Linked DNA regions of Bdellovibrio bacteriovorus. The protein of the gene in region 2 binds, or shares a complex with, the protein of the main gene of each other region. Links are inferred from orthologs where the notes say so. Each region holds a gene or a part of one and is shown on either strand. Other genes may lie near its edges.

Region 1 (6,554 bases), on a different replicon or contig from region 2:
ACAAAGCGATGAATAAATCGGGTTAGATAAAAGAATGACACTCAGGCCGCTGACCAGAGTGACAATCGCTAAGAACCAAAAAAGAAATGCATCTGCTGTCACGTTATTCTCCTCACAAAGATGCGATGTAGATCACAAACGCGGTAATGATCGTGTTTGCTAGCGCCCAAGGAAGCAAAGTCTTCCAACCGAAATCCATCAATTGGTCATAACGGAAGCGTGGAAGCGTCCAACGAACCCAGATGAAAACCCACAAGAAGAATGCAAACTTGATATTGAAAACAAGGAAGTGGATCAATGCCACCAAAGCACTTGCCCAGCCCGCAGAAGACGTTACCGAAGCCGCCCACTCTTGAACTTGTTCAACGGATACGTACGGAATACCGTAACCACCGAAGAAGAACAAAGCCATCAAGCCTGAGGCGATCATCATGTGACCGTATTCACCGATGAAGAACATGTTGAATTTGAAGCCGCCGTACTCTGTATGGAAACCGGCAACAAGTTCAGATTCACCCTCTGCCAAGTCGAATGGAAGACGATTTGATTCGGCAAATGCTGTTGTGAAGAACAAAAGAGCTGCCAATGGTTGATAGAAAATCCCCCAGTTTGGAAGCCAACTTGCAGTGATTGTGTGACCCAAGAAGACGAATTGAAGGGGACCTTGTTGAGCCACCGTCATGTCTTGAAGGTTGAACGTACCGTAAAGCATGATCACGCCCACGATAGAAAGACCCAAAGCCAACTCGTAAGAGATTGTTTGCGCCGAAGCACGAAGAGCACCCATCAAAGAGTACTTATTTCCTGAACCCCAACCCGCCATCAACAAAGTGTAAGCAGCCAAAGAAGAAACACCCAAGATGAATACGATACCAACGCCGATATCATAACCTTGAACCAAGAAAGTGTACGGACCCCAAGTAGATCCAAACATTTCAAATGTTCCTACTTGAATCGGTGTCGACATTGGGATGGCAGAGAACGCCACCGCACCTGGAATCAACGCAAATACCGGAGCTGCATAGTACAACAATGGTTTTGCGGTATCTGGAACGAAGTTTTCTTTCGTCAAGAATTTCACAGCGTCAGCCAAAAGTTGCATCAAGCCCAAAGGTCCTACGCGGTTGGGTCCCAAACGATTTTGAATGAATGCGGAACCACGGCGCTCTAGCCATACAAGAATAGGAACTGCTTGAACCATCATCAAAAAGATGACGACAAGTTTTAAACCGTTAACGGTAATTTCAAAAAGATCTTTACCCATTCCCATTGATTAGTCCCATTCCAATGCTTTTGATTTTACTTCCCAGAAAAGTCCGAAGATGAAAATTCCGATGAAGACCATCATCGAAATAAGCACGAACAGACCTTGTCCTGATGATAAGAAATCACGGAAAGAAGTTGCCCATGGATACATGAAAATGATCTCGATATCGAAAAGGATGAAGAGGATCGCAGTAAGATAATACTTTACTGAAACCTTTGTATCTTTCTTATCAAGAGCAGGAATACCGCACTCGTAAGGCTCGTACTTGATAGAGTTATAAACGGGTTTGCCGCCTGTTTTGGACGCGACCCATACTAAAAATGCTCCGAATAGAGCGATGAAGATGACGATGAAAATGACTCCACCGAGTGGCACTGTACCCCTCCAAAGTTGTCGTTATTATTTGGATTTCAATTAGTTATATATGTGTCGTCTGTGAAAACCAAGAAATATGAATGGAAACAAGGCGATAAGCATGGCAAGATGAGCCCACCGAATGAAAGCCGAAATGACTCATACAAGGCTTGAATCCATCCTGGAAAGGGCCTTCGAAACAACACGCGGAAAAATTCAAGTGACCGGAGCTGCATCTCCGCTCGCGCTTGCTTACTTTTTGTCGCAGACTTACTCTAAAAAAATCAACAGCTTGCCGCACTTAGTTGTTGTTAGCAGTCTTTCCGAAGCGAACAAACTTCAGCAGCTTTTAGAGTTCTTTGACCCATCTCGTCACAGCACGATTTTACCTGCTTTCGATGTTTCACCTTATTCCGGTCTTTATCCAAACTCGAGAGTCGTTAGTGATCGCGTTCGATTCTTGTCTCGAGCCCAACAAGCGAAGGCTGGAGAAATCTTCATATCTGTTTCTGACGCGCTGACACAAAAGACTTTGCCGGTGAAAATCCTGAAAGAATATTCGCGTCTTCTAAAACCCAGCGACGAACTTCCTGAAGACATCGCAGAGTATTTAAACTCGCTTGGCTATTCTTCAGCACCGATGGTGGAAGATAAAGGTCAGTATGCTTTGCGCGGAGGTATCGTTGATATTTTCCCGCCGACAGAAGATGAACCGGTTCGCTTAGATTTATTCGGCGATCAAATTGAGTCTATTCGTCACTTCAATGTTTCAGATCAACGAAGCACCGATGAAGTTGCTTCATTCGTCTTAACTCCAGCGCGCGAGATTCTTTTCCGCGATGAAAATCACGAAAGACTTTTGCAAAGAGTCCGCGCGATGATTGATGGCCGCGAGGTTGATAAGGCCGAGGCCGAAGAAACTCTGCGCTCTTTGGTTTTAAAAAACTCATTCCCTGGAATTGAATTCTTACTTCCCTACTTTTATGGAGAACTTGCTAGTCCGCTAGAACATTTTTCATCTGCGGTGAATGTATGGTTTTTAGATCCGATTGAAATTTCCAGATGGACAGATGAAGTTTGGGCCGAGATTAAAGCGGACTACGCTTCAAGCACGCAACACGTGATTCGACCTGAGTTGGAATTACTTTACTCTCCATTTGAAACTTTAAGTTTCCCTGCCGGATCGCGCGAAGTTTATTTCTCTTCATTAGAATATTTAGAAAACGCCGAGACCAGCGAAGATGGCAGAGTCGAATATCGTACGGCACTGACTCAAGACTTCACGAACCTAAGTTTAAATAACGCCGTTGGCTCTGAGATGTGGCTGCAGGCGGCTACCAACAAGCTGAACAAATGGCGTGACGACGGTTATCGCATTTTCATTGGTACGAAAAATCAATCCCACATTGAGCGCTTAAAATTAATCTTTGATAAGCTGGGTCTGAAGGTCGCACGCGCGAATGAAGATGAGTATCGTTGGGATTCTTGGTTGATGGAGCAAGACAGTGCCACTCATCTTGTTCACGTTATTCCTCGCTATCTGACTGAAAGCCTTCGTCTAGACGAAGAAAAAGTTATTTTCCTGCGCGATGAAGACTTCTACGGAAAGAAGCAGCGTTCTCGTGAATCTTCCGGTGCGCAAGACTTTCAAAAGCAAGCCAAGCGCCTGGCGTTCGGTGATTTAAAACCGGGCGATCTTGTTGCCCACGTTAAACATGGTGTGGGTCAATATGAAGGTCTTAAGATCATGAATATTGGCGGGGTCGAGTCTGAGTACATTCAGGTCGGCTACAAGGATAAGGATAAACTTTATCTTCCTGTTTACCGTGTGGGCCAACTACAGAAATTCTCTGGCGCGGCAAGCACAACAATTCTTGATAAACTGGGTGGCACCGCTTGGGAAAAGACCAAAGCAAAGGTTAAAGCCCACGTTCGCGATATCGCGGCTGATCTTTTGGCTCTTTATGCGAAACGGGCTGAGCTTCATCGTCCGCCTTTTGTGTTTAAAGATAGTGAAATTCAGATGTTTGAAAACAGTTTCCCATATGAGGAAACTGACGATCAAATGCGCGCAATCAACGACATCATGCGCGACTTAAAATCCACAAAACCGATGGATCGTTTGGTCTGCGGCGATGTGGGTTTTGGTAAAACCGAGGTCGCTATGCGCGCGGCCTTCTTTGCTGTGCAAGCTCGTCGTCAAGTCGCTTTACTCGCTCCGACAACTGTCCTTACATTCCAGCACTTTGAAACTTTGAAAAAACGTTTTGAAGGTTGGCCGGTGGATATCCGAGTTTTAAATCGCTTCGTAACTCCATCGGAAGTCAAAAAGACTTTGCAGGATCTTAAAGACGGCAAGGTTGATATCATCGTCGGAACACATAAGTTATTAGGATCAACAATTCAGTATAAAGACTTAGGTCTTCTGATTGTCGATGAAGAGCAAAAGTTCGGTGTTACTCATAAAGAGAAAATTAAAAAGATGAAGGTCAGCGTTGATACTTTGACCTTGTCGGCAACGCCCATTCCTAGAACTTTGAATATGGCCTTGGTGGGAATTCGCGACTTGAGCTTGATTAACACGGCTCCGGTCGATCGTTTGCCAACGCGTACCTTTGTCACAAAGTTTGATGAAGAGACGATTCGTAAAGCGATCACCGCTGAAATTTCTCGTGGTGGCCAGATTTATTTTATTCACAATCGTATTGAATCTATCTACGGGTTGGCGGATGAAATTCGCAATATCGTTCCCGAAGCACGTATTCGTATCGGTCACGGCCAGATGGAAGAGCACGAGCTTGAAAAAACCATGCTTGCCTTTTTCCATCACGAAATCGACGTCCTTATTTGTACTGCGATTGTCGAATCAGGAATGGACGTGCCAAGAGCGAACACGATGTTCATCGATTCCGCGCACATGTTTGGGCTGTCTCAGCTTTATCAATTGCGTGGCCGCGTAGGTCGAAGCAAAACGCGCGCTTATTGTTATCTGATGATGCCGCGAAATCGCAAACTCGATAAAGAGCAGCAAGAGCGCTTAAAGATCATTCAAGAGAACACCGCTTTGGGTAGCGGTATTAAGATTGCGCAGTACGATCTTGAGCTTCGCGGCGCCGGAAATATTCTGGGCGAAGAACAATCCGGTCATATCAACTCTGTCGGTTATGAAATGTACATGGATCTTCTAAATGAAGCGTTGGCTGAAGCTAAAGGCGAAGCCGTCGACGACATGGAACTAGATCCAGAAATCAACTTGCGCATCCCTGCGATGATTCCTGATAACTATATTTCAGATATTCGCATCCGCCTTAGCTACTATAAGGCCTTGGCAGATATTACGTCGAACGAAGATTTGGATCGCATCGAAGAAGAATTGCGCGATCAGTTCGGCGCTATCCCTGAACCGACTGTGAACTTGATGGGCTTGATGTTAATTCGCCGTCAATGTAAAGAGTTGGGTGTACGCGATATCAGCGCTGGCGTAAAATCTGTTTCGTTGATCTTCACTGAAAAAACAAAATTGAAACCAGAGACGGTAATTCAATTGGCGGTTCGTGAAAGTAAGAAATATTCTTTAACTCCGGACAATCGCTTGAATATCAAGCTGCCGAATATCTCATGGTCTGCCGTTCACGAAGAACTCGAGACTCTTTTGAAGCTAATTTAAAATTCTAAGCGAAGACCGGCGCCGTAAAGAAAATCCGTCGTCGTGTCGGGATCATCTTCTGCTGAAGTGGCGGCATATTGTGTGGCGTACACATCGATAAAAGTATTTTCTAAACCCCAGTTAAATGTGGTTTGCTTTGCGGTTTGATAATCCAACCAATCAAGCTGCAACAAAAATCCGATGGTGTAATTAAATCCCATTTGTGTTGTCGCCGAAAAAGAATCTGTTGGCGATGACTCTGAAAGACCCATTTGCCAGATATTCAGTCCCAGATAAGGGGCTACGTAGGGCTCGGCCATAAAGTTATCGGCAACAAATTTTAATCCAATTCCGTACTTAGTAACTTCTAAAGAACGATCAGAGCCCGAACGATTGTCTTCAATTTTACCCATGCCATAGTCTAAACCCAGCGCCAATGCGCCTAAGGCAAAATTATATTTATAATCAATACTCACACGGATCAGGGGAATGGGATCAGTCCCAAAAAGATCGCCGTAACTTAAATTATCTAAAGTCGAGATATAGTTTTTTAGATCCAGGCCTTCGTAATCAACACCGAAATACATGCCGTGGGTCTCGCGTCGTTCCTTGTAAGGCGCAAGGTTGTCTTGAACAACTTCGACTTCCACTAACGGAACATTTTCATCTTGAGGTGTCGACGGAAGAGCTTCTTCTTGAGCGAAAGACAACGATCCCGCAAGGACGGCAAGAACGAAGCAGACTTTGGATATCAGACTTAGGTGCAATTTCATGTTGTCTCGCAAATATCGCCTACCTTCAAAAGTGGCGAATGATATTCTTTTATCTATGAGCAAGTATATCAGAGATTTAAATCGAATTTTGAGTGTTACTCTGCTCGCGCTTCTCTTTCCCTACCTTGTGCTAGCTGCCCCGACCACCCTTACACAAATAATCGATAAAAAGATTGCCGCCATGACGGTTGAAGAAAAAGTGGGACAGCTTTTTATCGTTGGATTTCCACAGAAAACTGTCACTCCTGATTTGGAAAAATTCATCGCTGCCAATAAGCCGGGTTCATTTTTACTTTTCAAAAGAAACATTCTTTCTATTGAACAAATCAGAAATTTGAATACGCAGTTGTATCGAACAAGCTTTAAGTATTCAAAGCTTCCGCCCTTGATCTCTATCGATCAAGAAGGTGGGTCTGTCTCTCGTTTACCTATTTATCCCGCTCCACCAAATGCTTTGGCCATTGGGCAAACACAGTCGCCGTTGCTAGCGGAAGAAATGGGTTATCAAACAGGA
Region 2 (5,608 bases):
CATCATCGTGCCTTTGCTGAATGCTTGGTTCTTCAAAGCGCCTTCGACATTGAAAAACTATTTGATCGTGGGCTTGGCCTTGGCAGGCACTTTTATTTTGGTGGACGCGAATCTTTCCGGCATCAATGTCGGTGATTTGTGGACCATTGGCTGCTCGGTGTTTGCCGCTTTTCACATTATTTACATCGGGAAGATTTCAAACCGTGTTGGAAATGCCTTTCGCTTTAATAACTTCCAATCGTTTTGGTGTCTATTAGCTTTAATGCCTTTGTATATCACTCAAGAGCGAAGCCCGATGCCTGAAGATTGGACTCCGTGGCTGGGTGTTCTTTGTCTGGGATTGGGTTCCAGTATTATCGCGTTTTATTTGCAGGTGCGAACTCAAAGAGTGCTTTCGGATTCCACGGCCAGCATGCTTTTTCTTTTAGAATCCCCGTTTGCAGCGGTCTTCGGTTTCTTGATTCTCAACGAAAGACTTTCATTGTTTCAAACCCTTGGAGCGATCACGATCATGATTGCTTCTGTGTTGCAGATCTGGCTTGATCCTTCCAATAAAGAAGCCGCCGTTTCAGAAAATAAAAAAGGCTCTGTTTAAGAGCCTTTTTTATTACCTAGTGAGCTTTAAGCTGTTTTTCGTTTTTCTTTAAAGACCAGATGAATGAAGTCACGATGATGACTCCACCGCTCAGTCCTGTGATCCACTCTGGAATGTGCAGGAACGGATCTGACAACATGATCATGGCTAATAAACCAATCGCGTAAAAGGCGCCATGCTCTAAGAATGCAAACTTCGTTAATGCTTCTTTTTCTACGAACATGATCGTCAAGCTACGTACGAAGAAAGCACCGATACTTAAACCAATCATGATAATGAAAAGATTGTGCGTGATCGCGAAGGCACCGACAACACCGTCAAAACTGAAAGAGGCATCTAGAACTTCCAGGTACAAGAACATACCGGCACTTGCCTTATGCACGTCCTTCATTTGATCGTCTGAAGCTTCAAGCCAGGAACCAATACCATCCACGATCACGTAAGTGATAAGACCCGCCATGCCGGCTTTGATAAAGCGCAAAGATTCATCATCAGGAAGGAACTGAGAAATGATCGCCAAGATGATAAGACTTAACGCCACTTCAATCGCTTCGACTTTACTCCCCAAATAAGCTGTCGGCTTTTCAATCACTGGGATCCAGTGCAAGTCTTTGCTTTCATCATAGAAGTACTTCAATGCCACCATTAAAAGGAAAGCGCCACCAAAGGCTGCCACTTCCAAATGCGCCCCTAACATCAATTGAGCGTAATCATCGGGTCTTGTTGCCGCCATGACCAAGGCTTCCCAAGGGCTGACGTGCGCCATGAAGGTCACGATCAAAAGTGGGAACACCAAACGCATACCGAAAACAGCAATCAACATCCCCCACGTCAAAAAGCGATGACGCCATACCGGAGTCATTTCTTTAAGGACGACGGCGTTAACAATCGCGTTATCGAAAGAAAGAGAGATTTCAAGAATAGCCAAAATGAAAGCGATGAACAGAGCGCTTAAACCTGCGCCCACCGTTCCACCGTAATAATGACCAACAAAATAGGACGCAATAAGTCCCAGAATCGTAAATGCAAAGGAGCCTGTGAAGTATTTCATGCTCCAAAAATTCGTCGATTCTGGGCGAAGAATCAAGCCTTATTTAAGAACCGGTTTTAGGAATTTCCCGGTCTCGCTGCCAGAAACTTTGGCAACCTGTTCAGGTGTCCCGGTCGCGACAATCAAACCGCCGCCTTTACCACCATCCGGTCCCAAATCAATCACGTGATCGGCCGTTTTAACGACTTCCATATTGTGTTCGATGACCAGCACCGTATTGCCAGCATCCGCCAGCTCTTGAATCAATTCAACAAGCTTACGAACATCGTCGAAGTGAAGACCTGTCGTAGGCTCATCTAGAATATACAGTGTCTTTCCTGTCCCGCGACGAGAAAGCTCTTTTGACAGCTTCACACGTTGCGCTTCACCGCCAGAAAGAGTCGTCGAGCTTTGTCCTAAGGTCATGTAATCCAAACCTACGCGATGCAAGGTTTCTAGCTTGCGATAGATTTGCGTGTGGTTGCGGAAAAACTCTAAAGCTTCGGCCACACTCATTTCCAAAACGTCGGCGATGGATTTGTTTTTATATTTAATATTCAAAGTCTCGCGGTTGTAACGGCGTCCTTGGCACGTATCACAGGTCACGAACACATCACTTAGGAAGTGCATCTCGACACGGATTTGCCCATGACCCATACAGGTTTCGCAACGTCCACCCTTCACGTTAAAACTAAAGCGGCCCGGTTCATACCCGCGCAACTTAGAATCAGGAAGATTGGCAAACAGATCGCGAATCATCGGGAATAAACCGACGTACGTCGCTGGTGTTGAACGAGGCGTTCGACCAATCGGACGTTGATTGATATCAATGACTTTATCAATTTTATCTAAACCTTCGATTTTTTTATACGGCGACGGTTGCGCCAACGCTTTATAAAAGTGCTGCGCTAAAATTTTATAAAGAGTGTCGATGATCAAAGTACTTTTGCCTGATCCAGAAACTCCGGTGACCGCCGTGAAAGTTCCCAAAGGAATGGAAAGATCCACGTTGCGAAGATTATTCCCTGTAGCGCCCGTGATTTTTAAAAAATCACCATTCCCTTTACGGCGCTCTTTAGGAATGGGGATGCGCACATCTCCTTTAAGGTATTTACCCGTTAAAGAGTTCGGATTTTTTTCCAACTCTTGCGGAGTCCCTTGCGCCATCATCTGACCGCCCAAAACTCCCGCACGAGGCCCTAGATCGACAACGAAGTCAGCATAGCGGATGGTGTCTTCGTCATGCTCAACCAGTAAGATTGTATTTCCACGATCTTTAAGTTCGCCGATAATATCTAATAAACGATGGTGGTCCCGCGGATGAAGACCGATACTCGGTTCGTCCATCACGTACAAGACACCGATCAATGAAGAGCCCACTTGAGTCGCTAGACGAATACGCTGTGCTTCCCCGCCCGACAAAGTTCGCGCCGGTCGACTTAAGGAAAGATAAGACGTTCCCACTCGCACAAGATAATCTAAGCGCGACACGATTTGTTTTACGATTTTTTCGGCGATCAATTGATCTTTGGATTTCCATTTGATTTTAGAAATCCACTCGCGCAATTCCACCGAGCTTAAATCGGCAAGTTCTGCGATAGTTTTTTCACCGACCCGGATGTTAAGCGCCTCTTGCTTTAAACGCGTTCCCTTGCAATCAGGGCACGCATTCAAAACCATTTCTTCGCCTTCTTCATCATCCTCGTCAGAAGTCTTTTTACCTTTGTATTTATAAACGACCTTATCAAGCTTCTTGCCACCGACCTCAGAATCAGAAAACTGTTCTTCTTCTTCCAAATCCAAAGTGCCTAAGCCGTTGCAAGTCTCACAGGCTCCGCGAGGATTGTTGAAGCTGAAAATACGCGGTTCAATTTCCGGGAAGCTGTATCCACACTGAGGACAGGCCGAGTGCAAGGAATACGCTGTGCGCTCTCCATCTAAAGTTTCAATAATCACGCGGCCATTGGCCATGCCCAGTGACGTATTGATACTTTCAGCTAAACGAAGCTTCAGGGTGTCTTTCAAGATCAACTGATCGACCACCAAATCAATATCATGGGTTTTGGTTTTCGCTAATTTCGTGGCTTTATCAAGGTCGATCATCTTTCCATCGACCTTGGCTTTCACGAAACCTTTTTTTGCCCAACGTTGGAACTCGGCTAAGAACTCCCCTTTTTTTCCAGAGGCCATGGGAGCTAGAACATAGAACTTTGTGCCCATGCTCTTTTTCATCACGTCTTCAATAATCTGCTGCGGCGTTTGGCTGCTGACCGGAATATGATGAATAGGACATTCAGGAATACCTACTTTTGCATAAAGCAAACGAAGATAGTCGTAAATCTCTGTCACGGTTCCAACAGTCGATCGAGGATTTGTGCTGACGGATTTTTGATCGATAGCAATAGCGGGAGACAATCCCGAGATAGAGTCCACTTCGGGTTTTTTTAACTGTTCAAGGAAGTTTCGCGCATAGGCCGAAAGACTTTCCACATAACGGCGCTGTCCTTCAGCGTAGACCGTGTCAAAAGCCAGGGACGACTTTCCACTGCCACTGAGGCCCGTGAAGACAGTGATCTTATTTCGGGGAATAGTCACACTGACATTCTTGAGGTTATGTTCCTTGGCGCCTTTTACTATGATTCCGTCTTCTTCAGCATGCGACATAAGCCCTCATTCTAGGATGAGGGGTGAAGAACAGCAAGGGCCAGTCGTTGAAATGCAGTGCTTCTATTATAAGCCAAACCCACATTTGCGCTTGATATAAGCGTCAAAATCAGAGTCCGAGAAGTATTTAAAGCGAGCCGAGGAGCTGCTGGATTGATCAGGCCACAAATCCACCACGGGTACTTTGCAGGACCGACCTTGTTTGCTAATTGTCGCAGTGCCATTGCGTTGAAGGCGCGGTTCTTCGCCTACGCGATCCACACGAACCATCACACCGTTACCGCTGTAAGAGATCTTTGCGGGATTCAAGGCTTTTCCTCCCGAGGTCAAGGCCCCGGTCTCTGAAAGCACACCACCAATAACTTCTTTAGTTTGAGTATTGAATGTCACTGTTTCACCGGTAGGTAACGTGACGATTTGCTTATTTCCTTCCACACGGATGTGCGGCAAAGTTTTTCGCGGCAAAAGCACGATATAACTTTCTTGTGTCTGACTGATAGTGGAGTTTGGCATATCACTGATCGAAAAACCCAGGCTTTGACGAGCCCCGGCTTCAAAATCAAAACTCCACTCACGCATGCGCGATTCACCACTGCTCACGATTTTATTCGGTCCGCGATTATAGAATTTAAATTTACCCGGAGTCGGATCGTCGCCGTAAGAGCAAACGTCGTAACCACCCTGCTTGGATGAGCAGCGCACCGAACGCAAGCCATAAGGATTCACCGTGCGTGTGGGCGGGTTGATCACCGGAGAATCCTGTGTCGGCTTTGCCGTCCAATTGACGAGGCCTTCCGGAGCCCCGATAGGAGTGACGGATTCTCCTCGCGAAGTCAGTTGCGCGACTTCACAATCTGAACAAGGTCCGCCCGCTTTTCCCTGCTCTTGCACGACACGATTGGCTTGAGAGACATTTTCGATCACTTTTTCTGCCGTCTCCGTAGCGGGAACACGCAGCGCTGGCGTTTCCTTTGTCGTCTTCACTTGCGTCGCTACTTCTACAGTTTCCGTCGAAGCATTCTGCTTCATCTCTTCTTCGCTCGGATACAGTTTCATCGATGGATTTGCAGTGTTGTAGTAAACCCAGACGGACTCACCCTTATGAGGGCCAGATGTCAGCTCCACTTTCAAACCGTAATTTCCAGAATTAAACTTTTTAGTTTCTTCGATACGCGCACGCGTTCCCGGCGGCATCACAAATTTTACGTTTTTTGTGGATTTTAGAAAATTCGCAGAGTAACGAGCATTGAAATATCCTTCAAGCTCAACGATATCCCCACCCTTGAAACCAAGACAAAACACGACAAATAAAATAAGGG

The links.
Region 1: the proteins of uvrA (region 2) and mfd are in contact, whole or in part, in a crystal structure (PDB 4DFC), measured with the Escherichia coli proteins. The link is inferred for Bdellovibrio bacteriovorus from one-to-one orthologs.

Annotation. Positions count from the first base shown.
Region 1 is NZ_LUKF01000001.1:532,147-538,700, forward strand. The notes cover bases 1,385-5,488. They hold mfd (transcription-repair coupling factor), read left to right. Parts: upstream 1,385-1,763; coding sequence 1,764-5,288; downstream 5,289-5,488. Other genes in these bases: AZI85_RS02665 (NADH-quinone oxidoreductase subunit A), read right to left, coding at 1,385-1,642; AZI85_RS02675 (hypothetical protein), read right to left, coding at 5,285-5,488. Also shown: AZI85_RS02655 (NADH-quinone oxidoreductase subunit J), read right to left, coding at 1-102; AZI85_RS02660 (complex I subunit 1/NuoH family protein), read right to left, coding at 113-1,270; more of AZI85_RS02665, read right to left, coding at 1,274-1,384; more of AZI85_RS02675, read right to left, coding at 5,489-6,040; AZI85_RS02680 (glycoside hydrolase family 3 protein), read left to right, coding at 6,222-6,554. UniProt on the Escherichia coli protein: Couples transcription and DNA repair by recognizing RNA polymerase (RNAP) stalled at DNA lesions. Mediates ATP-dependent release of RNAP and its truncated transcript from the DNA, and recruitment of nucleotide excision repair machinery to the damaged site.
Region 2 is NZ_LUKF01000002.1:11,207-16,814, forward strand. Bases 1,486-4,643 are described here. They hold uvrA (excinuclease ABC subunit UvrA), read right to left. Parts: upstream 4,290-4,643; coding sequence 1,686-4,289; downstream 1,486-1,685. Other genes in these bases: AZI85_RS02880 (DUF475 domain-containing protein), read right to left, coding at 1,486-1,646; AZI85_RS02890 (hypothetical protein), read right to left, coding at 4,356-4,643. In the rest of the region: AZI85_RS02875 (DMT family transporter), read left to right, coding at 1-595; more of AZI85_RS02880, read right to left, coding at 612-1,485; more of AZI85_RS02890, read right to left, coding at 4,644-5,608. UniProt on the Escherichia coli protein: The UvrABC repair system catalyzes the recognition and processing of DNA lesions. UvrA is an ATPase and a DNA-binding protein. A damage recognition complex composed of 2 UvrA and 2 UvrB subunits scans DNA for abnormalities.